One region of the Peribacillus sp. YIM B13472 genome, then DNA from elsewhere that is predicted to be linked to it. Evidence: riboswitches for the same ligand, from Rfam matches in the RefSeq annotation. Region 1 holds a riboswitch; each other region holds the start of a gene.
The links. A riboswitch is a leader RNA that binds a small molecule or an ion and turns the genes downstream of it on or off. The one in region 1 is predicted to bind cobalamin.
Positions count from the first base shown of each region.

Region 2: another riboswitch for cobalamin. It lies ahead of ACFX4I_RS05945 (ABC transporter substrate-binding protein); the one in region 1 lies ahead of ACFX4I_RS11210 (ribonucleoside-diphosphate reductase subunit alpha).
Region 3: another riboswitch for cobalamin. It lies ahead of metE (5-methyltetrahydropteroyltriglutamate--homocysteine S-methyltransferase); the one in region 1 lies ahead of ACFX4I_RS11210 (ribonucleoside-diphosphate reductase subunit alpha).
Region 4: another riboswitch for cobalamin. It lies ahead of ACFX4I_RS05025 ((2Fe-2S) ferredoxin domain-containing protein); the one in region 1 lies ahead of ACFX4I_RS11210 (ribonucleoside-diphosphate reductase subunit alpha).

Region 1 covers NZ_JBHZPG010000011.1:55,850-63,689, reverse strand. Annotated here, with positions in the region: gene ACFX4I_RS11235 (hypothetical protein) at 1-56, shown strand, start outside; gene ACFX4I_RS11230 (cold-shock protein) at 255-452, shown strand; gene ACFX4I_RS11225 (hypothetical protein) at 494-661, opposite strand; gene ACFX4I_RS11220 (flavodoxin domain-containing protein) at 783-1,202, opposite strand; gene ACFX4I_RS11215 (ribonucleotide-diphosphate reductase subunit beta) at 1,192-2,244, opposite strand; gene ACFX4I_RS11210 (ribonucleoside-diphosphate reductase subunit alpha) at 2,290-4,587, opposite strand; cobalamin riboswitch at 4,726-4,906, opposite strand; gene ACFX4I_RS11205 (manganese-dependent inorganic pyrophosphatase) at 5,200-6,129, shown strand; gene ACFX4I_RS11200 (hypothetical protein) at 6,229-6,375, opposite strand; gene ACFX4I_RS11195 (SulP family inorganic anion transporter) at 6,460-7,840, opposite strand, start outside.
Region 2 covers NZ_JBHZPG010000005.1:113,312-121,151, reverse strand. Annotated here, with positions in the region: gene ACFX4I_RS05955 (heme ABC transporter ATP-binding protein) at 1-897, opposite strand, end outside; gene ACFX4I_RS05950 (FecCD family ABC transporter permease) at 904-1,959, opposite strand; gene ACFX4I_RS05945 (ABC transporter substrate-binding protein) at 1,922-2,887, opposite strand; cobalamin riboswitch at 3,067-3,240, opposite strand; gene ACFX4I_RS05940 (polysaccharide deacetylase family protein) at 3,328-4,200, opposite strand; tRNA gene ACFX4I_RS05935 (tRNA-Arg) at 4,405-4,478, shown strand; gene ACFX4I_RS05930 (acyltransferase family protein) at 4,727-6,715, opposite strand; gene ACFX4I_RS05925 (hypothetical protein) at 7,331-7,495, shown strand; gene ACFX4I_RS05920 (DNA topoisomerase III) at 7,641-7,840, opposite strand, start outside.
Region 3 covers NZ_JBHZPG010000027.1:62,770-70,609, reverse strand. Annotated here, with positions in the region: gene ACFX4I_RS18920 (aminopeptidase) at 1-921, opposite strand, end outside; gene bcp (thioredoxin-dependent thiol peroxidase) at 933-1,403, opposite strand; gene ACFX4I_RS18910 (potassium channel family protein) at 1,466-1,885, opposite strand; cobalamin riboswitch at 2,133-2,325, shown strand; gene metE (5-methyltetrahydropteroyltriglutamate--homocysteine S-methyltransferase) at 2,471-4,777, shown strand; gene ACFX4I_RS18900 (acyl-CoA thioesterase) at 4,774-5,250, shown strand; gene ACFX4I_RS18895 (ABC transporter permease) at 5,292-6,077, opposite strand; gene ACFX4I_RS18890 (ABC transporter permease) at 6,082-6,873, opposite strand; gene ACFX4I_RS18885 (ABC transporter ATP-binding protein) at 6,922-7,840, opposite strand, start outside.
Region 4 covers NZ_JBHZPG010000004.1:118,304-126,143, forward strand. Annotated here, with positions in the region: gene cbiE (precorrin-6y C5,15-methyltransferase (decarboxylating) subunit CbiE) at 1-257, opposite strand, end outside; gene ACFX4I_RS05000 (cobalt-precorrin-5B (C(1))-methyltransferase) at 241-1,353, opposite strand; gene ACFX4I_RS05005 (precorrin-8X methylmutase) at 1,359-2,006, opposite strand; gene cobK (precorrin-6A reductase) at 2,019-2,789, opposite strand; gene ACFX4I_RS05015 (sirohydrochlorin chelatase) at 2,786-3,718, opposite strand; gene cobJ (precorrin-3B C(17)-methyltransferase) at 3,737-5,392, opposite strand; gene ACFX4I_RS05025 ((2Fe-2S) ferredoxin domain-containing protein) at 5,407-5,775, opposite strand; cobalamin riboswitch at 5,926-6,116, opposite strand; cobalamin riboswitch at 6,322-6,516, shown strand; gene ACFX4I_RS05030 (hypothetical protein) at 6,500-6,658, shown strand; gene ACFX4I_RS05035 (energy-coupling factor ABC transporter permease) at 6,692-7,435, shown strand; gene ACFX4I_RS05040 (energy-coupling factor ABC transporter substrate-binding protein) at 7,437-7,748, shown strand; gene cbiQ (cobalt ECF transporter T component CbiQ) at 7,735-7,840, shown strand, end outside.

The sequences.
Region 1 (7,840 bases):
CGGAGCGCTACTTATTGGACGAAGGCTTCCGACAAAGCAGGAAGAGAAAAATGTAGAATTTTAGGATAATTTGTCGGTTGATTTACTGCGATAATCTTGTTTTTTTAGGATTTTCCATGATATAATATAAGTAATTATTTTTGTTCGGAATAAGTTTGATAGAAGGATTTACTGTAATAGGATTCCTCTTGAAACATTATCCAGAACCAAAAATAGTAATAAAATGGATTTTTCCAAACACAGGAGGAACTATCATGGTACAAGGTAAAGTAAAATGGTTTAACGCAGAAAAAGGTTTCGGTTTCATCGAAGTTGAAGGCCAAGACGATGTATTCGTACATTTCTCAGCTATCCAAGGCGAAGGCTTCAAAACGCTTGAAGAAGGCCAAGAAGTTTCTTTCGAAATCGAGCAAGGCGCTCGTGGACCACAAGCAGCTAACGTTCAAAAATAATTGAACGCATATAAACAAAAGACTCCGATTTTGGAGTCTTTTTATTTTTCCTTTTTTTCGGCCATTTCCTTTAATGCTTTGTCCAATTTTTCTTCGATCCGTTTAGAACGATTAAAATGCCCTGCAAGGAAAAACACGATGAATATAACGAATGCGACAAGCACTAGCATAAAAAGGATAGGCAGGAACTGGGTTATATTTTCAGTCATTGGATAGTATCTCCTTTTTTCTTCCATTATAATTCATGCTTACCGCTGCTACGATAGTGGGAGCCAAGTTTTTTTAAAAAACACTGAAAGGGGATATGCGAAAACGCATATCCCCCTTCAGTCAGTTCTGGAATAGCGAGACGAACTTTTGAAGTCTGGGCAAGTCCGATTCTTGATACATCTGTTCTATCTTCAATGTCACCAATAACTGGCTCTTGGCAAATAACATGTCCCGGAAATGATCGACCGCCCCACAAAAATGATGATAGTTGGTTTCACCAGTGCCGAAGACTCCCGTTTTCAGATAAGCAATAGGCAACTGTTCCAGTTCTTTATAAAAGGCTGCTGATTTAGCAGGAAGCTCCCCATTTCCCCATGTATAGGTGCCGACGATCAATGCATCGTAATCCGGCAATGTATGTAAGTCAAATTCATTCATTCGATATAGTCCAGCTTCAGGTAAAAGGGAAGCGAGGGCTTCAGCAAGCGCTTTTGTATTGCCACCGGCAGAATGATAGACAATGGCAACTTTACAGCTCATCGAACCCATTGCTGGCATTTACTTGACTGTATGTCCTTGACTTCTGTTCGAAGAAATCGGTTTTGGTAAGTCCGATGGATTCATCATCGAACGTTTTGATCCATGGCATCGGATTCTCGCCATACTCTTTATACAAATTTTCAAGGCCTAGCATACGTAACCGTTTGTTGGCGATATATTCGATGTACTCATTGAATTCTTCCAAATCGAGATCGGCTTTGGTTTGGATATCTTCGAGCATATATTCAGACCATTCTTTTTCGAGTTCGACTGCTTTTTCAATCGTTTTATAGATGAACTTCGTGTTTTCTTCATTATTTAACTCAGGATATTCATACATCAAGATTTGAACGAGCATTCCAATGAAATCGAAATGGACCATTTCATCGCGATGAATATAGGATATCATCGTAGCTGAACCAGTCATTAAATTTTGTCGTCCTAAATTATAATAAAAGGCGAAAGCAAGATAGAAATATATCCCTTCAAGGTTCGTTGAATGGATCAGTGCCTCGAATAAATGCTGAGGGCTGGGATCGTCCACGAACGTTTGATAAGCATCAACGATCGGTTGGTTACGCTTAATCACTTCAGGATGTTCTTTAATGCGGTCGAAAAGCTGTTTTTGCTTGCCTACAGGAATCAAGGAAGCAAGGATATAGGAATAAGATTCATTATGGATCGATTCCTGCTGGGCCATGTTGGCCAGGATAGCTTTTGCCGCCGGATCTTTGATGTACCGAAGGATTTCTACTAGAGTGGGCGTTTGAAGACTGTCCATTCCAGCAATCATCGTAAGGATATCGAGAAAAGCGTCCTGGATATCTTCGTCCAGTTCGCCCCACTGCTTTTTATCCTGAATCATGTTCACGCTCGAAGGCTTCCAAAAGTTATTGATGAGCTGTGTATAGGTATCATAGAATTTTTCATACTGAATATCGTTCCAAAGGAGGAAGCCTGAAGCTTCTCCTTTGAAAACACCGGTTGCCTTGGTTGGATGCGTAGGTTCGAGCATCCGAATCTTTTTGATATGATTGGTCATTCGTGAAAACTCCTTTAAGAATAGATTACTAGGTTATGATTGTCGTTAACTTGAACAGCTTTCGCAGGCATTGTCATATTCGGAAGAAGTCGAACGTACATAATACGTTGATTTCAATCCGCTTTCCCATGCCGTTAAATGGATATCCAATAGGACCTTCGCTTTGATTGTATTGTGTACATACAGATTAAAGCTGATTGCTTGGTCAATATGGCGTTGGCGGGCTGCGTTTTGCCTGATGCTTTCCAGTTGGTCCAAATTAAATCGCGTCTTTTTATAATATTCATACGTATTTGGCGTCAAGCCTGGCGCGGTCACCTTGAATTTGAAGTTTTTCTTTTCTTCGTAAAATTCAATTTCATACAAAGGATCGATTCCATCCGTGGAATTACCGATTTTAGCTGTCGAAGAATTCGGGGCAATGGCCATTAAATATCCATTACGGGTCCCATGTTCCTGCACGTCTGCTTTTAAATCCATCCATTTTTGATCTGTATAGTCACGCAGTTCGAAATAGTCCCCTGTATGCCAATCAGATCCTTCAAAATATGGGTATGATCCTTTTTCCTTGGCCAATTCGTTGGATGCCTTGATTGTTAAGTAAGCGATCTTTTCGTATAAAGCATCTGCATAGTGAACAGCCTCATCGGATTCCCAATAAATATTCTGTGTGGCAAGTAAATGATGCCATCCAAACGTTCCTAAACCAATTGCCCGGTAACGTTTGTTCGAGATGGATGCTTGTTTGACAGGAAGATTATTCACATCAATGACATTATCCAGCATGCGGATCTGGATGGGAATCAATCTTTCCAGAACATCGCTGCCCACCGCCTGGGGCAAGTTAATGGATGAAAGGTTGCAGACAACGAAATCGCCGCTTTTACGAACCACGACAACATCTCCATCTTCTGTTTCATATTCATCCGTGATCGTCGAAGGGCTTAGGTTTTGGGCAATCTCCGTGCAAAGGTTAGAACAATAAATCATACCTTTATGTTTATTGGGATTCTTCCGATTCACTTCATCGCGGTAGAACATATACGGTACGCCTTCTTCTAATTGAGAAATCATGATGCTTTTCATGATGTCCATCGCATTGATTTTTTCGAAGCTATAGTTTGGAAGCGTGCCATTTTCTGCGGCCTCGACAGCAAGTGCATAATGATTCCTGAAGCTTCCTTCGCCTTTCTTCTCGTCATAAAGATCTTCAAGTGAAAATCCAAGGGTTTGCTTAACGGTATGAGGATCGAAAAGATACCATTCTTTTCTGTCGCGTACAGCTTCCATGAATAAATCGGGTATGCATACACCTGTAAAAATATCATGGGCTTTTAATCTGTCATCCCCGTTTTGTGTCTTCAAATCGAGGAAGCTCATGATATCTTTATGCCAGGCATCCAAGTAAATCGCGATGGCACCTTTACGTTGACCCAATTGATCGACACTCACGGCTGTCTGGTTGAATAGTCGAATCCAGGGGGTCGTGCCGGAACTGTTTCCAGAGAAACCACGGATATCAGAACCAAGCGAGCGAACCTTACCGACGTAAAGACCGACACCGCCGCCAAATTTAGATACTTTTGCTGCATCATAGTTTGATAGGTAGATTCCGTCAATGGAATCTTCAATTGCGTCGATAAAGCAAGAGCTTAACTGTCCATGTGTTTTACCTGCATTGGAGAGTGTAGGAGTCGCAACGGTCATAAAAAGATTGGACATGGCCCAGTATGCTTCTTTTATAAGTTGCAGGCGGTGCTCCGTTTTTTCCAATCGCATGATTTCCATCGCGATGATCATGAAACGTTCTTGTGGCAGTTCGTAGACCTTATCCTTTTGTGGGCGGGCTAGATAGCGGTCGTTCAATAAGTAGATGCCTATGTAAGAGAATAATTTATCTTTTTCCGGGTCGATCACCGAACCCAATTCCTCAATTTCCGCTTTCGTATATGAAGATAGCAGTTCTGATTTATAAATGGGATAACGCTGACCTTCTGAAAGCTGGGAGAGTTCCGTGATCAGCTCATAGAATGGGCCATAACTCATGCCTTCATAACCTCGATTGGCTTGTGCATCCCTATACATTGTATTCAACAGTTCTGCTGCAGCGACGAACGTCCAATCCGGAGCATCGATATCCACATTTTCAAGAGCGAGCTGAATCAGTTTTTTTGATGCCTGTTCTTCGGTTGAGTCACTTTTGCGATCTAGCCATTTTGTAAAACGCTTTTTGAACTTTTCCATATCGAGATGGCCTTCGAATTCCTTTGATAACATCTCAAGCTGGATGGATTTCGTTTCTGTGTCATTTTCACTTATGGTAGAGTTATATGTTTGAGTCATTAATGATCCTCCTAGTTAACTTCAGCTAAAATAAAAAAAACGCCCAATGAATTGAGCGGATCAAACGATAGAATAAAAGAGCCATGAAAAAATAGCCGTTAAACTATCGTTTCATCATCTCAATCCCCGAAGAATAAGAAACGTGAAAAATTCAAGGCAGGTCTCCTGACTCATGATCATCCTACTTTGAGTCCTTCCCGTATAGAGAGCTATACAGTGGGTATCTCATTTCGTCACATTTACAGTTGCGGGGACAGTTCCGGGTTTACACCGGATTCCCTTTTCAGCCATCACTGGCACCTTGGATTATAAAAAATTCTATATATAGTTATTAGTAATGTTTGTATAATCAATATCTAGTATTTCTGCTTATATTATCGTAAGCCATATACGATGATAATTCAACTAATATATTTGAAAAAAACCAATCCTTATCTATTGACAAAGTGATGGCAGAGTGTGAGGGAATGAAAGATTTTATTGGGGAATGGGTAATTCAAGCGCTGATTTTACGCGATTTTGTGTTAAAATAAAGTGTCTAGTAAAGGTGGCTCTCCCTTATTGCGATAAGGGGATTCGCGGAAAAATATTTAAGAAAAAGGGGATAAAATCTTGGAAAAAGTATTAGTTTTTGGACATAAAAACCCGGATACAGACACAATCTGTTCAGCAATCGCTTATGCAGACCTGAAAAAGCAGTTAGGTATCAACGCTGAACCAGTTCGTCTGGGTGAAGTGAATGGTGAAACTCAATATGCATTGGACCAATTCAAATTCGAAGCTCCCCGCCTTGTGGAAAAAGTTGCAGGGGAAGCTGAAGGCGTAATCCTGGTCGATCATAACGAACGCCAGCAAAGTGCTGAAGATATTGACCAAGTCCGTGTGTTGGAAGTTATCGACCATCACCGTATCGCTAACTTTGAAACAAGCGATCCACTATATTACCGTGCGGAACCAGTTGGCTGTACGGCAACCATTTTAAATAAAATTTATAAAGAAAACGGCATTGAAGTCCCTAAAGCAATCGCAGGTCTTATGCTGTCTGCCATCATTTCCGATTCGTTATTGTTCAAATCACCTACATGCACGGAGCAAGACGTTGCAGCAGCAATGGAACTGGCTGCCATTGCGGGAGTCGACGCTGAAACATACGGCTTGGAAATGTTGAAAGCTGGAGCTGACTTGAGCGACAAAACGATTGCCCAGCTTATCACTCTTGATGCAAAGGAATTCTCCATGGGAATGGCAAAAGTGGAGATAGCACAGGTCAATGCTGTAGATCCGAACGAAGTCCTTGCTAAGCAAACAGAATTGGAAGCGGCGATTGAAGCGGTCATCGCTGATAAGGAATTGGACTTATTCCTTTTTGTCGTAACGGATATCTTGACTAATGATTCTGTTGCCTTGGCTCTTGGTAAGGCAGCTTATGCAGTGGAAAAAGCATATGACGTTTCATTAAACAATAACATCGCCGTCTTAGAAGGCGTTGTATCCCGTAAAAAACAAATCGTGCCGGTCTTAACGGACGTATTCAGCAAATAATACAGGAAAAGGGGTGCTCATTAATAACATGGGCATCCTTTTTCTGTACATGCAAAAAAAAGACTCAACCACCATTAAGGGTGTTTTGAGTCTTTTTTCTTAATTCAAAGCTTCCTTTTCTTTTTCATAGGCAATGACAATCAGTTCTTTGTTGGCTTCCTCGCCAAGTCTGCTTTCAAAGCTTTTCAGTTCATTCAATAAATCCGGTGACAGATTTGCTGCCGTATAATCCTGCTCGGGTGTCATGCTTTTCGCTCCTTTCAAAAGGAATCATTCATGTTATCTATTTTGTCGGTTTGAAAAGTTTCTATTCAGCAAAATTTTACTTCTTCAAGATATTTTACTTTCTGAGGTGGCGAGTTTTTCAAGCAATAACGAACTTTCTTCATCGAGTCCTTGCACTTGGACAGGTATTCCCAGAAGCTGATATTTAAGGACAACCGTATCAACAGCACCGACTGCCGAAGCATCCCAGATTTTAGAATGGGAAAAGTCGATGACGATTGAATCGGCTTTTTCCTTGAAGTCGAACTTCGAAACAAAGTCCTGGACAGAAGCGAAAAATATTTGCCCGCTGATATGATAAATGATTTTCTTAGCCTGGAAATCTTCCGTTTTCTCTACAGCCACTTTAGAAATTTTAGCCGAGAAGAAAATCATGCTCAAGAGCACTCCGGCAAATACCCCTTTTGATAAATCATGTGTATAAAGGACAATGAGGACCGTCACGATCATCACGGCTGCATCCGACTTTGGAGCTTTAGTGAGCCTCTTTAGGGAAGACCAGTCAAAGGTCCCGATTGAAACCATGATCATGACTGCGACAAGTGCAGCCATCGGGATTTTAATAAGGACATCATTCAGTACCACGATTAATATCATAAGGAATGCGCCAGCTACAAATGTGGAGAGCCGGCCCCTTCCTCCCGATTTAATATTGATACCGGATTGGCCGATCATCGCACATCCTGCCATGCCGCCAAAGCATCCGGCAATGATATTCGAAATCCCCTGACCTTTGGCTTCCTTATTTTTATTACTGTCCGTGTCAGTCATCTCATCGACTATTTGAGCTGTCAATAATGATTCAAGCAGCCCAACAAATGCGAGGGCAATGGAATAAGGGAAAATGATCGCCAAAGTTTCGAAGGTCAAAGGGATATCTGGAAGCATGAACATCGGAAGCGCTTCGGTCAATTGCCCCATATCCCCAACCGTCCGTACCGTAGCCCCCGTGGTAACAGCGACGATCGTCATGAATATGATGGCGACAAGTGGTGAAGGTATGACTTTCGTGATGAGCGGAAAAAGATAAATGATAGCTAAAGAAACGGCTGTCATGACATACATGATCCATGTTTCGCCCACGAAATGGGTGAGCTGTGCCGTGAAAATCAAGATGGCTAAAGAATTCACAAAACCAGTCATGACCGGCTTCGGTATGAACTTCATTAATTTCCCGATTTTTAAAACCCCTAGTAAAATTTGCAGCAAACCAGTCAATATTGTTGCAGCAAGTAAATAGTTCAAGCCATGATCTTTAACAAGATCGACCATGACGAGTGCCATTGCGCCAGTGGCTGCCGATATCATTCCCGGCCTTCCGCCGACAAAAGAGATGACGATGGCAATGCAGAATGAGGCATATAGACCAACCATTGGGTCAACGCCAGCAATGATCGAAAAGGCAATCGCCTCCGGAATCAATGCC
Region 2 (7,840 bases), on a different contig from region 1:
TGAACCAGTCACTCCAGAAGACATCGTTCTAAGCGGGATCGGAGAATCCAATTGAATCATCTCAGGACCGACCGTCAAATAAGAACCATCAATTTCCAATGGGATAGTATCATGGCCATGTATTTCCGGAACGATGAACATCTGCGGTTTCGGAAGGGCGGGATGTGGATGTTTTTCGATCGTCGTATGATATACATCCTGAATCCGTTCCTGTTGGAGCACTTCGTTCGGCACATCAACAACCTGAATCTGCCCTTTCTCAAGCAACATAAGCCGATCACAATATAATCCTGCCAAATTCAAATCATGAAAAATTGAAATAACGGTCAACTTCTGCTCTTTTGCCATTTTCCTCATTAGATCAAGAAGATCTTTTTGATAGGAAAGATCCAAGTGGTTCGTAGGTTCATCCAAAAAAAGGATTTCCGGCTCTTGGGCAAGTGCCTGTGCCAGCAAGACCCTTTGTCTCTCCCCTCCTGATAAACGTTCAAAATGAAGATCCTGAAAATCTGCTACTCCCGTTTGTTCCATAACTCGTTGGACAATCGATTCATCTTCCGCGGACCAACTATGGAACCAACCTGATTGATGGGCATATCGCCCAAGTGAGACCGTCTCTTTTACTGTATAGGAGAAAGCTAATGAGGAATGTTGAGGGAGCACAGCAATGACCTGTGCAAGTTGTTTTGACGAATAATCCTTCAAATCCCTGCCTCTTATCCGTACGCTTCCTCCTTTATAATCGAGCACCCCGCTAAGCATGCTTAAAAGCGTCGTTTTTCCGCTGCCATTTGGACCAAGAATCCCGAATAATTCCCCTTTATGTACATCAAAAGAGACAGAGTCCAAAACAGCTTTGTTATGATATCCACCTGTTAACCCTCTTACTTCAAGCATCCGTTTTTACCCTTCTCTCCGTCTCTTTAATAAAATCAGCGCAAATGCAGGTGCCCCGATAAGTGAGGTGATCACCCCGATCGGCAGTTCCGATGGGGCAATGATCGTTCGTGCCACAAAATCCGCCAATATTAAGAATCCGCTTCCTATCAACAATGACAACGGAAGTAAATGTTTATGGTCAGGCCCCCAAATCTTTCGGACAAAATGAGGAATGACCAATCCTACAAAGCCAATTGCCCCCGAAACGGCAACGGCTGCCCCTGTCAATGTCGAACCGGCTATCAAGATCCACATTTTCCGCCGTTTAACATTCACACCTAAGTGTTTTGCCCGGTCCTCCCCGAAAGTCATCGCATTCAATTCACTTGTATTCATGATCAAGATCAATGAACCAATGATAAAAAACGGCAAAATGATTGCAATGTAATTCCATCCGCGCATTGAAACGCTACCCATCAGCCAGCCGATAATTTGTCTTAATTCATCACCCGTCAGCGCAATCATCAATGAAATGAAGGCACTTAAAAACGAGCTGAAAATGATTCCCGTTAAAATAATCGTTTCCACTTTCATCGAACGATCCATTTTTTTTGCAAAAGTCAGTACGCAAAGCATCGTGAGCACTGAGCATAAGATGCTCAATGCCGGAAGAGTATATAAACCGATGAATGGCAGTGAAATATTCAAGAATATTGTCAATACGGCGCCGACCGATGCTCCTGATGAAATACCCAATGTGTAAGGATCAGCGAGCGGGTTCCGGAGCAGTCCCTGAAAAGCCGCACCTGCAATCGCAAGTGATGCCCCGACCAAACCCGCAAGCAATACACGCGGCAAGCGGATGTTCATCACGATATTCGTAAGCATCACATCCGGATCAGCAGAAATCGGCAAATGGAAAATCTCCTTGCCGATTATTTGTATAAGTACGGGAATGGGTACTGGCACCGAACCAAAGGAAATGCCTATCGTCATTGCGAATAACAAAATTAACAACGCAATCAAATAAGCAAACGTCCATTTAGTTGTCAAATTGGTTCGGATAGACTGATTTGGCAAGTTCCTCTACTCCCTCTATTAAACGTGGACCGGAACGGGTCACCAAGTCAGAATGGACATCAAAGACTTGGCCATTCTTAATAGCATTTACGTCTTGCCATCCTTTTCGGCCCGTCACTTCACTTACTGAATCTTTCGTATAGTAACCATACGTTGTAATGATGACATCCGGATTTGCAGCAATCATCGACTCTTCATCAATTTTTGCCCATCCGTCCAATTCAGCAGCAGCATTATCCGCTGAAATAATATTAAGCATCTCATTCATGAAAGTATTTTTTCCAGGTGTGTATATATCCGGTGAAGGCGAAACTTCCACTAAAACGGTCTTCCTATCCTCTTCCTTTACGGATTTGGCCTTTTCCTGGATATCCTTGAGCTTCGTTTTCATATCCGTAACGATTTCTTTTGCCTTATCATGTTCTCCCGTTGCCTGTCCAATCATTTCAATAGACTTATAGACTTGGTCAAAGCTTTGTGCATCATTGACTACGAGGACATCTATTCCAGCATCCTTAAGTTGTTGTAAACCCTCATTTGAATTATGGGCACTTGATGCATGCGCAAGAACAAGATCAGGCTTCATGGAGACAATCAGCTCTGTGTTCATTTCCATTCCGCCAACTTTTTCAATTTCCTTCGTTTCTTCCGGGTAATTATCATTGTCGGATACACCAACGACCTTTTTGCCCAAACCAAGTGCAAAGACCACTTCCGTATTACTTGGTATCAACGAAACGATTTTCTTCGGTTTTTGTTCTATCGTTACTTTTTCCCCAGTTGCATCTTTAATCGTAATCGGGAAAGCTTCGTGTTGAGCATGATTCGTTTGCTGCTTTTCTTTTCCTTCATCAGTAGCATCACTGCAGCCAACCATCATGCCTGCAGTAAGCAACATCAACAATATCAGACCAAAAATCTTCTTCATTTTCATTCCCCACAATCTTTTCATTTAATTTCTTCCCACCTAAATAAAGAAAACGCATTGTTGGAAGATGCCCCCAAAACAAAAAGCACCTCCCGTTAAACGGAAGGTGCTTGCATGGCAACAATATCATTACGGACTCTTTCTTAGGGTCTGCCACACACCTTCCCATCCGCGTAGGTTACAGGTGTACGAATTCGGCAGGTCTCCTGGCTCATGGTCATCGTCAACGGCACCTTCCCATATCTCATACAGTGGTACACAGCCGTCAACTCCCATATACAGTGGCGGGACCGCGCTGGCATTTCACCAACTTCCCTTTTAAGTCATTAAGACACCAAATCGTTCTTATGCATATAATTTTCACTGCCTTCATTATACACCATGTTAGAATCGATTATTATATGATTTTTCTGAACAAGTTCGAAATGACCCGTCCACCTTCAATGATTTGAAGAATTTTCAATCAGTGACGCAAACCCATCGACTGATAACCCGGGTGAAATCCGAACTCGATGCAGGGCATGCATCCCTTGGTCCCTTGAAGCTCCCCCAGGTTCGGTAGTGACTGCCATCTTGTATCCAGCTTCTTCTGACAGCCTTAGACTCTCTTCATTATACCGGCCAACCGGATAGGAAAGCACTGTCGTGTCCTGATCGAGGATACGGTCGAATAGCTCCTTCGACTGAACCATTTCCGCTTCTTGCTGCTCTGCCGTCATGCGGTTCAGCTCCAAATGGTTGATGGTATGGCTTTCGATCGAAATCCCATTCCTGCTCATCTCCAACATTTGATCTTCAGTCAGGTGATGACCTTTATCAATGGACTTACCGATCATGAAGACAGTTGCTTTCATATCATTTTCCTTTAATATCGGGAAAGCCTCCGTGTAGTTATCTGTGTAACCATCATCAAAAGTAAGCCAGACGCACTTCTCACTTGGCATCCGATTCTCGGTTAAAACGAGGTATGCTTCTTCAGGGGATAATGTATAGTAACCATTTTCCCGAAGCCAAGCCATCTGTGATCGGAATTCCTCACTTGGAACCCGAAGGCCATTACCTTCAGAAATGCTGTGATACATCAAGATTGGAAGCTGGACTGCGGACTCGGCCGTTATCCAGTCTCCCGTATCGATTTGACCTTCCAAATCCTGACCGGTCTCATTCTCAGCCGCCTCGGCCACCTCAATGTCATCTTCCGCAATCGGTGCTGCCGTCTTTATGCCTATACCCTCTAAAATCCGTTGTGAACATCCAGGTAAAATCAAAATCCCCAGCAATGCCACCATCCATAAAACTCTATATCTTTTCACTATCATTCCCCTAATTTTTTCTAGTGTAATAGTACCAGAAAACTAGCGGATAATAAAGTATTCCATTTAATGAAATGATAGGAAAACGCGAGAGCTTAGTGACCTGCTGAGCATTTATGAAGATTTTTTTCATAAGTATGTGCTATAAGCTTGAAAAGTTTGCCTATAAGAAATATAATAAATAAGTCGTCGACTTATATATATGTCCCAGTAGCTCAGCAGGATAGAGCGACAGCCTCCTAAGCTGTAGGTCGTAGGTTCGATTCCTATCTGGGACGCTAATTAAAAAACCCTGTTACAACGCGCTTCTTCCGCGGAGTAACAGGGTTTTTTCTGTTGGTATAAGAGCAAGTGATTTATGGGATGGAAAAAATGCAGGACTCAAAGCTAAATTAGACAAAGTGACCACAACTTCATCAAGCTTAATAGATATAAAAAAATCCGAGCCCTGTAAAACACAGAACTCAGATTCTTTATATCAAGATAACCAATATTATACTTCAAACAAATTACCCTTTAGTTATACTTATTTTCTATCTAGGCCTATCTCGTTGATTTTTTCTTCAAAAACAGGTCCGAAACTTTCAGAATAAGTATTCGTTAAATGTCTATTATCACGGTAAATGATAACATTACCAATAATAGGCTGAAATTTACCGTTTACCTTGAAGTAATCTGTTAAGTCAATTTTATGCAAGGATTGATTCTCTTTTTCAAATTGTCTCCAAAAGCTTTCGTCTTTCTGATTATCTACTGAATTCATTTTTTTTGTAGTTTCTTCTAGTCCATGTGTTTCTAATGATTCCAGCACATTAAAACTATATCTTGGATCATCACGAATCGCTAACACTTCAATACCATATTCATCTTTAACATACTGCAGCTGATCAACCATTTGTTGTTGTATTTTATTATTAGGCGTATCAGAAGCTGTGGCGTGAGAAATGACAAGATCTACATCTGAATCCTTTAGATAATCGAGAACATTATTGACCCAGATACCTTTCAAATCATCATCCGCATACCCTGTTGAAAAACGTGTACCTGAACGAGTCATATTCAATACACGATAATTGTCATCTTTTGTTGCTTCTAAAATGGCACCTAACCAATGCTCTGAATGGGAACTGCCGATCAGGGCAATTGTAGCATCGTAATTTTCAGTTTCGCCATATTCCCCAATTTTCAGGTCACTTTCCTTTAACCCTTGGTTACTGCCGTCCAAATGCGCTTTCGGTAAATCATCAAAGACTTCAGAATAGGATGGAATCGGTTCTTGATCAGGTATATCATCAGGTTTTTTTACAGCTAACGCTCCTGGATAATTTTTATCGTTTATATTATTTTCCAGCTTATTTTGATCTATATATACCCCAATTAAAAGAGATGCAATCAAGAGTACATTCACACTGCCCATTATCCCGATTCTCTTGAATGAGAATTTATTATCCTTTGAGCTTCGGATTGGCTCTTCTATATATCGAGTCATTAAAAATGAAAGGGCAATTGATGAAATGATAATAAGAGTTCCGACGATGAATCCTGGAGTTTCCTGGACATTATAACGATAGAACTCCAATAATACCCAATGCCACAAATAGATTCCAAAAGCAATTCCACCTAGCTTCACCATTACCGGGGAACCTAAAAAGCGTTTGACACCATATTTCGTATCGCGTGTACCAGACAAAACAATGAATAATGCGCAGGTCATTGGCCATAAGGCAATATACCCTGGAAACATTTCAGATACATTGAATACTATTCCAGTTAAAATTAAACCGATTAATCCGAGCCAACCTATCACTGTAGCAATATATTTATTTACCTTGATTGCTGATAAATTGATACAGAGCAAACTGCCTAAAGCAAATTCCCACACACGTGTCATCGTAATGAAATAAGCCCATGGCTGATTGACAGAGGTTAAATATATTGAGTATATAAAAGAAGATACAAATAATATTCCTAAAATAGTATTGATTAATGTTTTAACTTTAGTTAATTTATATTTTTTTATTATCAATAAAATTAAAGTGAATACCAAAAACCAGATTATATAAAATTGTCCTTGTATGGACAAAGCCCAAAAGTGTTCAACAGGCGTTTTCATTTGGCTGGAATCTAAATAATCCGTGCTCGAGAAAGCCAATTGCCAGTTTTGGTAGAAAAACATTGAGGCAAATACTTCATGTATAGTTTTATCTAAAATTGATTTAGGTAATAAAAACCAACTTAAAACCAGAACAATTGCAAGAATAAAAAATACAGAAGGAAGTAATCTTTTCATTAACTTTGTGACATATGGCCGAAAACGATATTCCCCTGTACGATTAATTGTGGAAACAATTGAAGTGGTAATCAGAAAACCTGAAATTACAAAGAAAACATCAACTCCACCAGAAACACGATTTAACCATATATGATATACCGCTACCAGCAGTGCGGCAACAACACGTAACCCTTCGATCTCGGGTCTGAATTTACTCTCAATATTAATTAATGGTTGATTCATTTGATTCTATCTCCTACTTTTCGTCATGCATACAATTTAAAATTATATCACTTTACAATAATGATTTGTCAATATAGTAAAAATGGTTCTTTAATTTTCACGAGTACGGATTTTTTTCCAACTTATCAACCAGGCCCCCCTTACAGATAATGTACGTTGCCTGGGTACGAAGCCCACTCACTTTTACATTCTTTGAAGTAGAATGTTACTTTATAAGTCAGTCCACCAGGGGGCAACGAAAACGTGGGTATGCTCCAACTGACCAAGTTTGTTAAACTGTCAAATTTAAGAACACCCCCGCAAAAAAAACGAACAATACAATTCAAACTGTTTGATAGTAAAAGGAAGTTTGTTTTACATGGATTTCTGGATAAAATCATGCTTTTTTTTAAAATATATGTTTTAACCTGTCCCATCCGGGTATAAAAATACTGTAAGACATTCTCACCAAAGGAGATGATGTGCATGATGAGTACAATCAGAAGCCAATGGAACAAAGAGAATGACGCAGCGGTGTTTAGTCCCGGTGATCAGCGTTAGAGTCAATTGAAGCGTTAGATGATAATCGATTATGGGAATTACTAGTCTTCTCATCCAAAGGAGGAGGATACGATCATGAGTATTTACAGCCTATGGAATCCAGAGAATGATGAAGCAATTTTCAGTCCGGGTGATCAGAAGCCATTCAGTACACTCACACGAGTAGATTCGGATAAACACACACACACTGACAAAACACTTGAATATGAATTACATGGCACCGTACTGAATGAAATTTAACAGAAGCAGATATATGGAAAGGGATGGAGCACTCGCTCCATCCCTTTCTGCCGTCTTTTTCTTTTATAGGAATTTCGCCGTTTCAAATAACCCCATAGAAAAGAGCCCTTTCACCATGGAGCTAAAGGTGAAGGACTCTTTTCTTTTATTTATCGAATTTCAGTTTTGCCAAGGCATCCGCCAATGCAGTATTGATCGGCTCTTCTTTATTTTGCCTTTTCATATAATTGGAGACTTCATTTTTGGATACTTTTTGATTTTTATTTTGCCCTCTTCGTTTATTGTAAGAAGAAAGTTTTTCGTGAAAACCGCATTTACAGGTGAATGTCTGTGCTTCTCCTTGAC
Region 3 (7,840 bases), on a different contig from region 1:
GTGCAGACTCCCGCTTATTTTCTCATCGAACAAGATATCGTCCATAGGTTCCAATATGTATGGATTGATTCCAATTGCGAACTCCCCGATAAACCGGGACCCTTCATCAATATTCAAAATTCGGTTCATTTCAGGGTTACGATTGGAAGTTGCTTTAATGATTTTTCCCTTTTCCAAGTTTAATTCTATGTCACTAAAGGTGATTCCTTCATAGGTTGTGGGTGTGTTGAAGGATATCCTTCCATTGAGACTATCTTTTATGGGTGCGGTAAACACTTCCCCATCCGGTAAATTCTTTTTTCCGGCACATATGATGGCCGGCATACCTTTAATGGAAAAGGTCAAATCTGTCCCTGGTGAAACGATCCTGACTTTGTCAGTCCGTTCCATCAATTGTTTTAACGGTTTCAAGGCCGCCTCCATTTTCCCGTAATCCATGGTGCATACGTTCAACAGAAAGTCTTGGTACCTGTTGAAGGTCATGCCGGCTTTTTGCGCTGATGCGTTGGTGGGATAATTAAGTAAGACCCAACGACGGTTGTTTACATAGAAAAGAGTGGGGGATTTCATAGCCTCCCCTTGAAGTCGGAGCCTCTCGATGGGAACATCAGTCATTTCCACATCGTTTTCTTCCCCTGTGATGATGATGACTGCATCGATATCCGTATATTTCTTCAGAGCCCATTGCGAAGATGTGTCAAGTTGCTCCTTCACATTCCCTTGTAGCAGGTGGCGGCTTATCTCATCGTCTTCGAGTTCTACATATGGATAAGCACCCACTCTGTATACTTCATCAATCAGCTCTTTCAATAATGGTTTCGTGTTGATATGCCCCCGTATGAGGATTCTCTCTTTTGGCTGTAATTGTATCGAATGATGAATCAGCCTGGCTGCAAGCCTCGTTATTCGCTCATCCTTCATCTGCCTGTCCCTTATTTTTCGAGGTCGCGAAGAGTTTCAAGCGCTTCTTCGACGTGGCCTTTGACTTTTACTTTACGCCATTCTTTGACTACCTTACCAGCCTTATCAATCAGGAAAGTTGAACGTTCAATGCCCATATACTCCTTGCCGAAGTTCTTTTTCAATTGCCACACATCAAATGATTCAGCCGCTTCATGATTTTCGTCAGCCAGCAGCAGAAAAGGCAATCCATGTTTTTCAATGAATTTTTCATGACGTGCCGCTGGATCTGGGCTGATACCAATGATGACCGCGTTCAATTCCTCGAATTGCTCATTATGGTCCCGGAAATCACAGGCCTCCGTCGTACAACCTGGCGTCATGTCTTTTGGATAAAAATATAAAACAATGTTTTTCCCCTTAAAATCCGATAGGGAAACCATTTCACCATTATTTGCAGGGAGTTTGAAATCAGGTGCTTTTTCTCCAATTTTAACAGTCATATTGAACCCTCCATTTCTTTCATTATGGTAAGAGTACCCAATAATCGAAAGAAACACAACTTTCATTTATCCTTCCTATCTTTCTGCTCCAGATCGATAACTGTCCGAATCACGAACGCTGCCGGCAGTGTATACCCGATGAAAGCCTGAATGGTAGCTATCATCCTGCCCATACCAATCGGGGCTATATCTCCATACCCTACAGAAAACATCGTCATCGCACTGAAATAAAAAGAAGTCTTCAACTGTTCATAGAAAGTACCATCCAACCGATTGCCCATATCAAGAATCACCGAATGATTCTGAAGCTCGTATAATAAATAAATCAGGGCAAATCCAACCAATATCGTCGCATATAAATTGCCAAGCCACAGCATATCCTCCAGAGAAAATTTCTTTCCTCCCGACTCAACAAGAAATAACGTACGAATGCTCATCACCATGCAAAAAATGATTCCTGCAATCAAGATGTAGAAAGTCATCCCCCACGCCCCATTTCAAAACGCCACTCCCTCTATACATACTCCCTGTCCAAACAATATATTCTTTTTTAGGAACAGACCTAATCCTTATCACCCACACACTCAATAAACGGATACTTTTCCCGAATCTTTTTTCCATGTTGACCCTTTCGGTCGGATATGTTAAGATTGTCTAAATTTTTATAATAGTTTTTATTTTATAAATTTTTAGCCTGCAAACAGTGTTTATAAAGGCAGGTTTTGTAAAATTTCATATGTGGGAATAGGTTCCTAATTTTAAATTAGGATTAAAAGGGAAGTCCGGTGTAATTCCGGCACGGTCCCGCCACTGTAATGGGAGTGTTAGCGCCATCCAATATGCCACTGATCAAAGGATCGGGAAGGCCCGCAGCTAATGATAATCCCTAAGTCAGGAGACCTGCCTATTTCGACAACACTGTTTTAACCTACGGGAGATAGGGAGGTGTTAGGGACCTTATAATTGTAAGGGGCATTCTGCATGCCTCTTATTTTAAGCATTTCTAACTTTCTCTTTTGACGGTTAGGGATGCTTTTTTTATTGTTCAATAAAATGAATGTAGGAGGATGGGAATTTTGAAAAGCAGTAGTTTGGGTTACCCTCGAATCGGGGAAAATCGTGAATGGAAACGTACATTGGAAGCTTACTGGTCAGGTAAAATCGATGAAGCGGAATTTACGGCACAACTAAAAGCAATCCGTTTAGGCAACTTACAAAAACAGAAGCAACGGGGTATTGATATCATTCCTGTCAACGACTTCACTTTCTATGATCAAATGCTCGATATGTCCGTCATGTTCGGTCTTGTTCCTGAACGTTATTCAGCCTATGAAGGCGGCAGCGTTCCCCTTTCCGTATATTATTCAATGGCTCGAGGAAACAATGATGAAGTCGCTTCCGAAATGACGAAATGGTTCAATACGAACTATCACTATATTGTCCCTGAATTAAAACTGCCACAGCTGACTTTAACAGAAAATAAACCACTTGCAGCATATCGGGAAGCCAAGGAAAAGCTAGGGATTGAAACGAAGCCCGTGTTGATCGGACCTTATACCTTCATCTCCCTTTCCAAAGGCTTCAATAAACAAGAGATCCCTGGCATCATCCTGAGCTTGCTTCCCCTATACACACAAATCCTGCGGGAGTTGGAGCAAGAAGGCGTGAAGTGGGTACAAATGGACGAACCTTCTCTTGTTTCATCCATTTCCAAGGATGATATGCAAACTGTTACTTACCTCTACGAAAAACTGAATGAAGCAGCACCAAACCTGAACATCATGCTACAAACATACTTTGATGCCGTGGAACACTACCAAGAAGTCATCGAATTAAAAGTCCAAGGAATCGGTCTTGATTTTGTACATGATAAAGGGAGAAATCTAAGTAACCTTGAAGCATTTGGCTTCCCGAAGGACAAAGTGCTTGCTGCAGGTGTGATTGACGGAAAAAACATTTGGCTATCTGATTTAACGAAAAAAATTCAATTGATTGAGACTCTTAAGAAAAAGGTAGCCGAAGACCAAATCTGGCTTCAGCCCTCTTGTTCCCTGCTTCATGTCCCAGTGACCGTTCGCAATGAATCCGCCCTTTCAAAAGAAGTGAAACAGGCCCTTGCTTTCGCTGATGAGAAACTTGAGGAAATCACACTCTTGGTCAAAGGGAATAATCAAGGCTTTGAAGCAATCGCCGAAAAAGTAGTTGCCAATAAATGTACGGTTCAAACGTTAGCAAGTTCAAATGCACGGAATCATGGGACTGTACAATTGAAAGTCGAAAAGGTTAAAACCAGGACCGCCGGCCGTCACATTCCATTTAAAGAGCGTTACCAAAAACAACAGGAATTTTTCAAATTGCCTTTTCTTCCTTCGACTACGATCGGTAGCTTTCCGCAGACATTTGAAGTTAAACAAGCACGGGGGAAATTCAAAAGAGGAGAATGGACCGCTCAGCAATATGAAACATTCGTTAACGAAGAAATCGGCAGGTGGATCGAAATCCAAGAAGAAATCGGTTTGGATGTTCTCGTTCATGGGGAATTCGAACGGACGGATATGGTTGAATACTTCGGCCATAAGTTAGGCGGTTTCGTCTTTCTGGAAAAGGGTTGGGTACAATCCTATGGATCCCGCTGCGTGAAACCACCAGTCATCTACGGCGACATCCATTTCATCGAACCGATGACAGTCAGGGAAAGTGTATACGCACAATCACTGACGAAGAAGACGGTAAAGGGAATGCTTACAGGTCCTGTTACGATTTTGAACTGGTCATTTGTCCGTGATGATATTTCCAGGGAGAATGTTTGTTATCAGCTGGCGCTCGCTTTGGAAAAAGAAGTCATTGCATTAGAATCCGCTGGAATTAAAATGATTCAGGTTGATGAGCCTGCACTTAGAGAAGGTCTGCCATTGAAAAAAAGCGATCGCGACGAGTATTTGAACTGGGCTGTGAATTCATTCTTGATATCCACATCAAGCGTGGAGGATACAACCCAAATTCATACGCATATGTGCTATTGCGACTTCAACAGTTTCATGGATGTCATCTCCTCCCTCGATGCCGATGTAATATCCATCGAAACATCCCGTAGTCACGGGGAGCTAGCTTCCGCATTCGAGGAAAAAACATATGAAAAAGGTATTGGCCTGGGTGTGTATGATATTCACAGCCCGCGTGTGCCGGCAGTGGAAGAAATGGTCGATATGATTGAACGGGGCATCAAGGTATTGGATAAAGATCAGTTTTGGATCAATCCCGACTGCGGCCTGAAAACAAGGGGTATCCCGGAAACCGTCGCTTCCCTGAAAAACATGGTCGAAGCAGGAAAAATCGTCCGTGAAAACCTTTTAGCCAAACCAACAGGCCAATGATTGAAAAGAACGTTGCCCATCCAACACAGCAGTCACGGACTTTTTTAACCGACCTTGTTTTTCCACCGGATACAAATCATCACAATACCATCTTTGGCGGAAAAGTAATGGCCTATGTTGATAAAATAGCCTGCATTTCAGCTATGCGCCATTGTCGAAAACCCGTTGTGACTGCTTCAAGCGACTCTTTTGATTTTTTGGCCCCCATCAAGACAGGGGATGCAATCAACCTTGAAGCTTATGTCACCTGTGCTCACCGAACATCAATGGAGGTATTCGTGAAAGTGGAGCGTGAGAACCTATTAACAGGTGAAAAACAGCTTACGGCACGCGCTTTTTTAACGATGCTGGCCATTGATGAAGACGGCAAGCCGACAAACGTACCTCAGGTCATTCCGGAAACGGAAGAGGAAAAGCAGCAATATGTTCAAGCACAAGCAAGATATATTGAAAGAAAGAAAAAACGGAACTAAACAAAAACCCCTTCAACATGAATGCTGTTGAAGGGGTTTTTTTAGTTCCCTGCCCCGCGGTACCTTTTCACTCCCTGATTCCATATGAAAACGGATATCACGAAAAAGGCAACCCCGATTACAGGTGTGGCAAATGCATATGCATACCACTCTTCTTTTCTTAGGAAATAAGATGCCGGATAGACACCAACAAACGCGAATGGCAGCACCCATGTAAGGACAAAACGGATGACCTTATTATAAATATCAACTGGATAGCGCCCGTAGTTCCCGATATTGTACATCATTGGCATGATGGATGTTTTCGCATCCGACCAGAACCCAATACTTGCTATCGCAACGAATATGGCTGCATAAGCAAGGGCCCCGCCTATTGCAAAAATGATGAAAAGAATCGGGTCATACCACGCAAGCTGAAGGTCCAATGAAATCCCCGAATAGAATATAATGATCAAACCGGTCACAACACCAAATAACGCTTCTAGTTCGATTCTTTCTAAAATGACTTGAAACAGGCTATGTATCGGTCTTGTTAATATCCGATCCATTTCACCTTTGACGATATAGCGGTCATTAAAATCCCAGATGTTGAAAAAGGCAGAAAAAAGGGCAAATGGGATAAGGAAGAATCCATAAATGAATATGATTTCTTCACGGCTCCAGCCGCTTAAAAATTGGGTATGCCCAAAAACAACTAAGATAAATACCAGATTCACGACCTGATTCAGCAGATCAGATAGGATTTCCATGAAGAAATCGGCTCTATATTGCAATCTGGTTTTCATATATTGACTCACATATTGAAAAAACATCGATACATAAAACATCCCGTCAACCTCCTTGAATAATCAGCTGTTTTTTTGCGACTATCCATAAAAGCTGAATCGGTATTATGAGAATGATGCACCAAATTATCTGCTGTAAAAGCGCCATGCCAATTTCGCCTGAACTGTACCCGTTCGTAAAAATCATGCTTGGTACATAGCTGATCCCTTGAAAGGGTAAATATTTCATCACTTCCTGCGCCCATACCGGATAGAAACTGATGGGCAGCAGCAGACCGGAAAATAAATCAATGATAACCCTTTTAGCCCGGATCAATCCGGCATTATTATATAAGAAAAAGGTAGTGATCCCCGTCAATAAGTTAATTTGTGTATTGATGATGAAGCTGAACAGCAAGGAAATGCCGAACATCCCCCACGTAGCCGGCTCATGCGGCAATTCTATAGGAAATATGAAAGCTACCAGCAGCATTCCTGGAATCGAGAAGAAGAAGAAACGAAATATCCCTTCCCCAAGTCCTTGCATCGTTTTCATGCCTAAATAGTTATAAGGCCGGATCATTTCAATGGCGACCTTGCCGTCTTTAATTTCAGTGGCGATTTCGCGGTCAATATTATTGAAATAAAAAGCGCGCGCCATCCATGCAACTGCGACATAAGTTGTCATCTGCATCCCTGAAAGTCCTTCGATGGAGCTTTTTTCTCCATATATCGCATTCCATAAGAAATAATAGGCACCGATATTAATGCTATAAATTAAAATGCCGGTATAATAATCCGTTCGATACGCAAGCATCATCAAAAAACGCATGCGGATCATTGCAAGATACTTTCCCATGGCCCTCCCCCTTCTTGATAGACACGTTGTTTCTTAATGATAAGAGAGTCAGACAGTGCCTTCTTCGTAAATGTTGCGAACAATCTCTTCAATGGACGTTTCATGGATTTTGATGTCCTTTATTTTAAAATGAGCTACAACAGCCGAAACAAGCTGTGAAATATGATCACTTTCTTCTTTCAACAAGGCAATGTATGTTTGATTTTTCTCATCATAAACCCAGTTAGCATTAAATGGGAGCACCAATGATTGCAATTCCTTCAATGCAATCGGCTCGATGAATTGAAAATGGATCTGTTTTTCCTCAGCCCAGTTATCTTTCAAACTCTGTAATTCCCCATCATAAATGATCTGTCCTTCATCAAGCATGATTACGCGCTCACATAATGCTTCAATATCACCTAAATCATGGGTAGTCAAAAGGATCGTCGTATTATATTTCTCATTGATTTCTTTCAGGAACTCACGAATCTTCATTTTCACGAGTACATCAAGTCCAATCGTCGGCTCATCCAGGAACAGCAAAGGCGGATTGTGGATCAAGGCTGCCGCAAGTTCGCAGCGCATCCGCTGACCAAGTGAAAGTTTACGCACTGGCTTGTCCAGCAAAGGTCCGATATCGAGCGTCTTGATAACATGTTCCATATGATCGTTATATTGTTCATCCGTTACCTTATAGACCTTTTTTAGCAGCCTAAAGGATTCTTGAACTGCAATATCCCACCAAAGCTGTGAGCGCTGACCAAACACGACTCCAATTGTCTGAGTGAACTTTTCCCTTTCTTTATGTGGATTCATTCCATTGACTGTGATTTCACCTGCTGTCGGTTCCAAAATACCTGTCAGCATTTTGATCGTCGTCGATTTCCCTGCACCATTTTCCCCGATATAAGCTACCATCTCACCCTTTTTTACAGTAAAATTGATATCATTGACGGCAGGGACTATCTTATAATTTCTGGTAAGT
Region 4 (7,840 bases), on a different contig from region 1:
TAGCCTCCCATTCCATAGAACAATGGGTCACCGGAAGCTAAGACAACCGTTGGACGAGTTTCATCCTGCAGTTGTTCCACCACCTTTTTCAACCCGCCCTTTATGACAATCTTCTTGCCAGAATAGTTCGGGAAAAACGATAAGACCCGTTCACCTCCGACCAGCACTTCACTTTCTTCTATCCATTGGGCATATTGGGGCAGCAAGCTTTCCTGACCGTTATCCCCTATCCCGATTAATTTAATCGATTGACTCAATTCCAACAGCCCTTCCCAGTAATTGTCCTTTCAACGAATAAATCGCCGTTTCCATTTCAATTCCGCCCTTCACTTGCTTTATGGCAGAGTGACAGCAGGATTCACATAGTTTATTAAAAAAATCAAAATTATTTATCGCTGACATCATGTCCCCGACTTGTGACGCTGTGTTTGCATTCTTGATTTCAAGAACAAGATCATCTTCAGCTCCGACGCTTTGGGCTATTTCCGATAGAAAACCGAAGTCGACCGGGGCACTTTTTGAATGCACCATCATCACACCTTGGGCCACTTTGGAGAATTTCCCCATCATGCCGACCAATGATACCTTTTTAATTCCCTGCCTCTTACATTGCTTAAGTGAGAAGCCCACAAAGTCACCCATTTCAATAAATGCTTCCTCAGGTAAATCCTGGAGAAGGCCCATCGCATACTTTTCACTGCGCCCGCCAGTAGTTAAGACAAGATGCTCGCACCCACTCGCTTTGGCGACACTGATAGCCTGGACGATGCTTGCCATATAGGCTGAACTGGAAAAAGGGACGACAGTGCCCCTTGTTCCTAAAATGGAAATGCCCCCCACAATCCCCAAGCGGCCATTTAATGTTTTTTTCGCTATTTCTTCACCTGCAGGCACGGAGATGACGACTTTCACTCCTCTATTGATCTTAAATTCCTCCAATGTTTGTTGCACAGTGGTTAAAATCATTTTGCGCGGTACAGGATTAATGGCCGCTTCTCCTACAGGAACAGGAAGCCCGGGTTTGGTCACACGACCCACACCTATCCCTCCATCCAGGATAATCCCAGGTGCATCAGACCAGCTGACAGTAGAGATAATATGTGCCAGATGGGTGGCATCGGGATCATCTCCGGCATCTTTGATCGTTTCAGCACTAACCGCATTTTCCGATATATCATATTTCTCAATAGTGAAAGTGGCATCTCGCCCGATGGGCAAAGAAATCGTCGCTTCCTCAAGTGCATCCCCCGTGATCAATGCAGTCAATGCCGCTTTAGTCACGGCAGTCGAACATGCTCCTGTCGTATACCCATGACGCATTTGTGAGGGGTCTTTTTTTACTTTCTTTTCCATGATTTTTAACTATCAGCTAAAAGGGAAATCGCGTTCAATGCTGCAACAGTGACAGTACTTCCACCTTTTCGGCCAATATTCGTAATGAATGGAACTTCCGTAATCTTAGCGAGTTCCTCTTTAGATTCTGCTGCAGAAACAAACCCAACAGGCATTCCAATGATTAAGTCCGGTTTTGCAATTCCTTCTTTAATAAGGCGAATGAGCTCAAGTAAAGCTGTAGGTGCATTGCCAATGGCATAAATGCCCCCTTCATTTTCCTTTACGGCTTTTTGCATCGAAATGATCGCCCTTGTCGTATTCAAACGTTTTGCCTCGACCATCACATCCGGATCTGAAATATAGCAATGAACGTCCCCGCCGTGTTTTTGAAATCTTTTTTTGCCTGTACCGCTCTCGATCATTTGCACATCCGCAATGACATGTCTACCTTTGCGAATGGCTTCCACACCAGCTTGAATGGCATTTGGATGGATGATGACACTTCTTCCCAATTCAAAATCCGCTGAAGCATGAATGACCCGGCGGACGATCTTCCATTCATCTTCAGAAAAATCATGATTGCCCATTTCTTCAGCTATGATAGAGAAGCTATAATCATATATTTTGTCTGGGTCTACCGTTAGTGGTTTAAAATCCGTTTTAAAATCCATCTTGCATTCCTCCTATTTTTCATTTAGCTGTTTATTCAACTCGGCGATGACATGATCAAAACTGGAATGAACATTTTGATAGTCAACATCCGGTCGCGATATCATGATCGTCTCTATTCCACATTCCAACGCGGCTTCCAATTTCTCATCAACCGCACCGACCTTGCCACTTTCTTTCGTTATCATCAATGTGACGCCATACTGTTCATATAGAGCTTTATTTAATTCTTTGGAAAATGGACCTTGAATCGCAACGATATTTTTTTGTTCAATGCCCAGCTGCGCACATTTCTCCATATTGTCCATGCGTGGCAGCATTCTCGCTATGACTCTGGTATTCTCGAGCCCTACCAATTCTTTTGCGAACACGGCTAGGGTTTTACTTCCGGTCGTGAGCATGATGACTCCCCGTTTCGCAGCGGCAAGCTTGGCAGCTTCCTCATAATCACGGACAACTATCAATTTATCATTCTGAAACCGTTGACTTTCACGCTCATAACGAATATAAGGGACATTTGCTGCCTTTGCTCCGTTAAGGGCGTTTTTGGATGCTTCTTCGGCAAATGGGTGACTTGCATCAACTACAGCCTGAAAACCTTTTTCAGAGATTAAAGATGTCATATCCTCTGCAGTTAATCGGCCAATCCGGGTGGATATTCCTGCATCTTGCAAACTTTTAGCCGCCGACCCGGTTACAACAGTTGCCAAAACCTTGAATCCCACCTGCTGCATCTCAATCGCTAATTCCCTTGCATCACTTGTACCCGCCAAAAACAAAATCATTTTGACGTCCCCACCACTTGTCCATCGTGATCGTGGTGATGGTCGTGGTCGTGATGGTGATCATGATCGTGATCGTGGTCGTGGTCGTGGTCGTGATCATGATGGTGATGATGGTGGGCATGTCCATGTTCCTCGACATGTTTACGATAGTTTTCCAAATCACGTGCCCCGCTTGATCTGCCTTCACTAGCTTCAATGACACGTTCTTGCAGAATGTTCTGTAATGTTGGATGATATCCAAAATACTTCGCCAAAATGAATTCTTGATCTTGATATAGCTCTTGATAGCCTTTCAGCATATCCTCCATTCTTTCCATCAACACCCCTGTGAAGAGGAAATATGGCAGCATCACTACTTTTTTTGCCCCTAAGCGGATGCATCGTTCAATACCTTCGTCAACGTGCGGGTCCGTTACACCCATGAAAGCTGTTTCGACCCATTTTACGTTTAATTTTTCCCATAATAATCGTGAAATTTTATATATATCACTATTTGCATCAGCATCACTGCCACCTCGGCCAATTAGCAATATGGCTGTCTCAGCCTGTTCAGAGGTTGTATCGAATCCCGCTTCCTCAAGACGGTCTGTCAGGATTGTCAATACATCATGGTGGACACCGATCGTTTGGCCATATGTGAATTTCACTTCTGGATACTTGGTTTTCCCATCCTCTATTTCAGCTGGGATATGTAATTTCGAATGTCCTGCATGCAACAAAATGATCGGTATGACGATAACTTCAGTAGCCCCTCGTTTTACACAATTATCAATGCCTTTGGATATATTCGGTGCCGCAAATTCCAAGAAGCACGTTTCTACAAGGAAGCGCTCATCCAATGCCGGAATCATATTTTCAATAAAATGAAGGACTTCTTCGTTTCCCGAAGCCAAGCGGCTTCCGTGTCCTACGAACAAAACTGCTTTCATTTACTTTCCCCCTCTTGATTAGTCTTCACAAGGCGCAGGCTCTATGTTTATTTTTGGAGCGATGTCCTGATAAGAAAAATTCTGTATCTTTTTCGAACGTTTGAAGTATTTAAAAAGCCGCTCATTCGGATGGGCATTTTGCTTATACTCCGCGACAATGTCCGTAATCAGTTCAACAAGCTGTTCCGGTTCAATGCCTTCCGCAACAGGCTGGCCTGGATGGGCTGTTCTTCCAACCGGTTTAGCTCCAAGAAATAAGTCGAACTTCCCTTTTCGGAAGACAATCCCGATATCATCCATCACAGCACTATAACAAGCCATCCCACACCCATTAAAACCGATGTTAAGTTCCTTGGGCATTTTCATTCCGCCAAGCACCCGATGTATTTCATCCGCATAAGGAATGGATTCCGTTTTTTCACCATCACAGAAATCACAGGCTTTTAATGTCAGTACATCTCCAATCGGCGATAATAGAAAGTTTGCTGATTGCAATTTCCCCGTAATGACTTCCGGATCCGTTGTCGGAATCTTTAATACGATTTTATGATTTGGCGTGTATTCCATCGTGCCCTTTTCCCCGACAACTTCCGCAAGTGTCATCATTTGTTTGGGAGTGAATTGTTTATTCGCCACACCTGGACTAACGGCAAGTTCGAATACCGACTCCAATTTTTGCTGAACAATTGGCTCAATGGATTGCTGAACGGATTGACCCTTGACTCTTGACAGTGCTTCCATTGCCATTTCAAAGGAAGCTGGCTTCTTTTCTGGTGCTTTTGTAAGTAATCCAACTCCTCCAGCGGATTCGGTAAAGGCTTCATGCACGGAATCGGCTTCTTGATCTAATGCCCACGGTTCCGCTTCTTTTTGCAGACGCTGATGCGGCTTCAATGGTTGCTTTTCCGAATTCAAAGTATATTTCCTCTGATAGCCTCTTGGTGTGATGATTTTGTCATCATATAAAAAGGTGGATGAATTACCAATAATGACGGTGGTCAACATTCCAATATCGTGATTCAACATTTCTTTCAAATTGGTTATGACAATATCCTGCCTATCGCGATATGCACTTTTCACCAACCCGACAGGCGTATCTGGCGAACGGTAGCGAAGGAGAATTTTCTGTGTTTCAACAATTTGCCTGGTCCGCCTGCCGCTGCGCGGATTATACAGGGCAATGACAAAGTCTGCCATTGCAGCTGCTTCAACCCTTTTAGCGATCAGTTCCCAAGGAGTTAAATGATCACTGAGACTGATCGTACACGAATCGTGCATGACTGGTGCCCCAAGTAAAGATGCACAAGAGTTGATTGCAGAAATGCCAGGAATGACTTCAATGCCCACTCCAGTTTCTTCTTTCCAGCCTTTTTCAATCAATACTTCATAAACCAACCCAGCCATCCCGTAAACTCCGGCATCCCCGCTGGAAATAACCGCAACTTTCTTACCCAGCTCAGCTTGTTTCACTGCTTCCTGTGCACGTGATACCTCTTCAGTCATCCCCGTACTAATAATCGTTTGATCTGTAAGCAGTCCCTGAATGAGTTCAACATAAGTTTTATAACCAATGATGTAGTCACTTTCTTGAAGGGCTTCGACAGCACGTTTGGTAATGTGTTCAAAATTCCCTGGCCCAAAGCCCACGACGAATAATTTACCGTTTGTACTCATTAAGACATCTCCTTTTACGCTTTGTTCTTTGAAATACCCGTATGAGCAGGAAAATCTGGATTAGGTGTCATTTTTCCATCATTGAATTGGTAGATCATTTGTGGCACAAACTCCCCATCATCGATATGGCTGACAATCTGGCGACCGAAATCAGGCGTTTCCACTCGATACCAGTTTCCTTGAGGATAGGCAATCACAACGCAGGCATCCTTACATCTTCCGTTACACCGTGTCCTGGTTGTATGGATTTTCAAGTCCAGTCCTTTGGAAGTAATTTCATCGCGAATCGCTTGGGTTACTTCTTCCCCGCCCTTTTTCATACAGCTGCTCCCATTACAAATCAACAGATGTGTATTTGTACCCATTAAGTTCCAAGTAGTCATCTTCTTCCTCCTGCGTTCAAGGAAAAGGCAAAATAAAAAACCTTAACATAAGAGTCAAGGTTTAAAAAAACTATATGAATGAGGAGCCCCAGGCAAGAATGCCCAATCTCCCAAAATCGTCATAGTCCTTCTACCTTTCCCTCCGAAAAGTATCATGCAATTTTAAAAGCAGGTTTCCTGGCTTACGCTTCATTTTACTTTGTCCCTTCCCGGCAACAATGCCAGTGGCTATAGACAATTTCATCAGCGTTTACAGTAGCGGGGGCTGCATCGGACTTTCACCGATTTCCCTATTATCCCTTGATTATTTACACAAGAGCACTTTTAAAATGAAATATTTGGTTTTATTATACATTTCTAACTAACTTTATCTATCATATAACAACTTTATCAAAATTCAATAGTTTATTCCGACTGTTTAGAAAAGTTTAATAGTGTATATCCTGCCCACAAGCCTTTCCTTACAACAAACTTAGTCAAAAAAAAAAAAAAGATTGTGTAGCTGGAATTATTTCTTTATGGTACACTATACGAGAATTTTCTAAATAATTACATAAGTTTTATGGTGTTGAATTTTCGGAATTCAGCTTAAAAGGGAAGCCGGTGAAAATCCGGAGCGGTCCCGCCACTGTAAAGGGAAGTCCTATTACTTTAACTATAATCCACTGTCAAATGAGATGGGAAGGATGTAATGGGATGATGAACCAAAGCCAGGAGACCTGCCATGAAGCGTGAAACTGTTTCAACCTACGAGGATGGGTGTGCGGATCAGGCAGAAAGGCCCATGGTTGGTTTATGCTGCAAAATTCCTGTTCATTACGCACTTCTTTCCTTTGAGAGAAGTGCTTTTTATGTTGGGCGCGCCTTTCTTCTCAGAGATTGATCAGAAAAATTAAAAGTGTTGAAAGGAGAAAGAATGAAAAGAACCAATTGGAAAACCATTTATTTTGTCATTTTACTGCTTTTTGTCCCAAAACGGGCAATGGCCATGCATATCATGGAGGGCTTTTTACCCATTGAATGGGCTATATTCTGGTGGGCCGTGACGCTTCCATTTTTAATCTTGGGTTACCGGTCCATTAGATCCAAAGTAAGGGAAAACCCAGAAACAAAAATGATGCTTGGCCTATCGGGTGCATTTGTATTCATTTTATCGGCCCTAAAGATTCCTTCCGTTACGGGAAGTTCTTCACACCCTACCGGAGTTGGTTTGGGTTCCATATTATTCGGACCATTGGCCATGAGTGTGGTTGGCTCCATCGTTCTGTTATTTCAAGCTGTTTTACTGGCTCACGGAGGATTGACGACATTAGGAGCCAATGCATTTTCCATGGCCGTTTGCGGACCGTTCATTGCTTACTTCGTCTTCAAGGGCGCAACTAAATTGGGGTGGTCTTTTTCACTTGCCGTATTCTTGGCAGCTGCTTTTGGAGATTTGGGAACCTATGTGGTAACTTCCGTTCAACTTGCTCTTGCTTTTCCATCCGAGGTAGGAGGATTCATGGCCTCTTTCAGTAAATTTGCAGGAATTTTTGCCCTGACCCAAATTCCCTTGGCAATCAGTGAGGGGTTATTGACAGTCGTCGTGATGAATTTCTTGAAAAAATACAATCTAGGCGAATTGAAATTGCTGCGAGTTTTATCTAAGGAGGCCCGTTAACATGAAAAAAAGTTTACTGCTGCTTTTCCTGGTCGTCATTCTAGCTACCATCCCGTTAATCACACAACAAGGAACGGAATTTGGCGGTGCAGATGGGGAGGCTGAAGAAGCCATCACTAAAATCCAGCCGGAATACAAGCCATGGTTCAACAGTATTTGGGAGCCGCCAGGTGCAGAAACCGAAAGCTTATTATTTGCGCTGCAAGCTGCAATCGGAGCTGGTTTCATTGGTTATTTCATAGGTGTAACGAGACAAAGGAATAAGCAAACCAAACAAGAAATTCCCGAAAAATCGAAGCATGTTACTCATTGATAAATATGCCTATTTCAATGGGCTAAAGGATGTACATCCGTTGGAAAAGATGGTTTTTGCACTCTCCCTTTTGCTATTTTCGTTAACGGTAA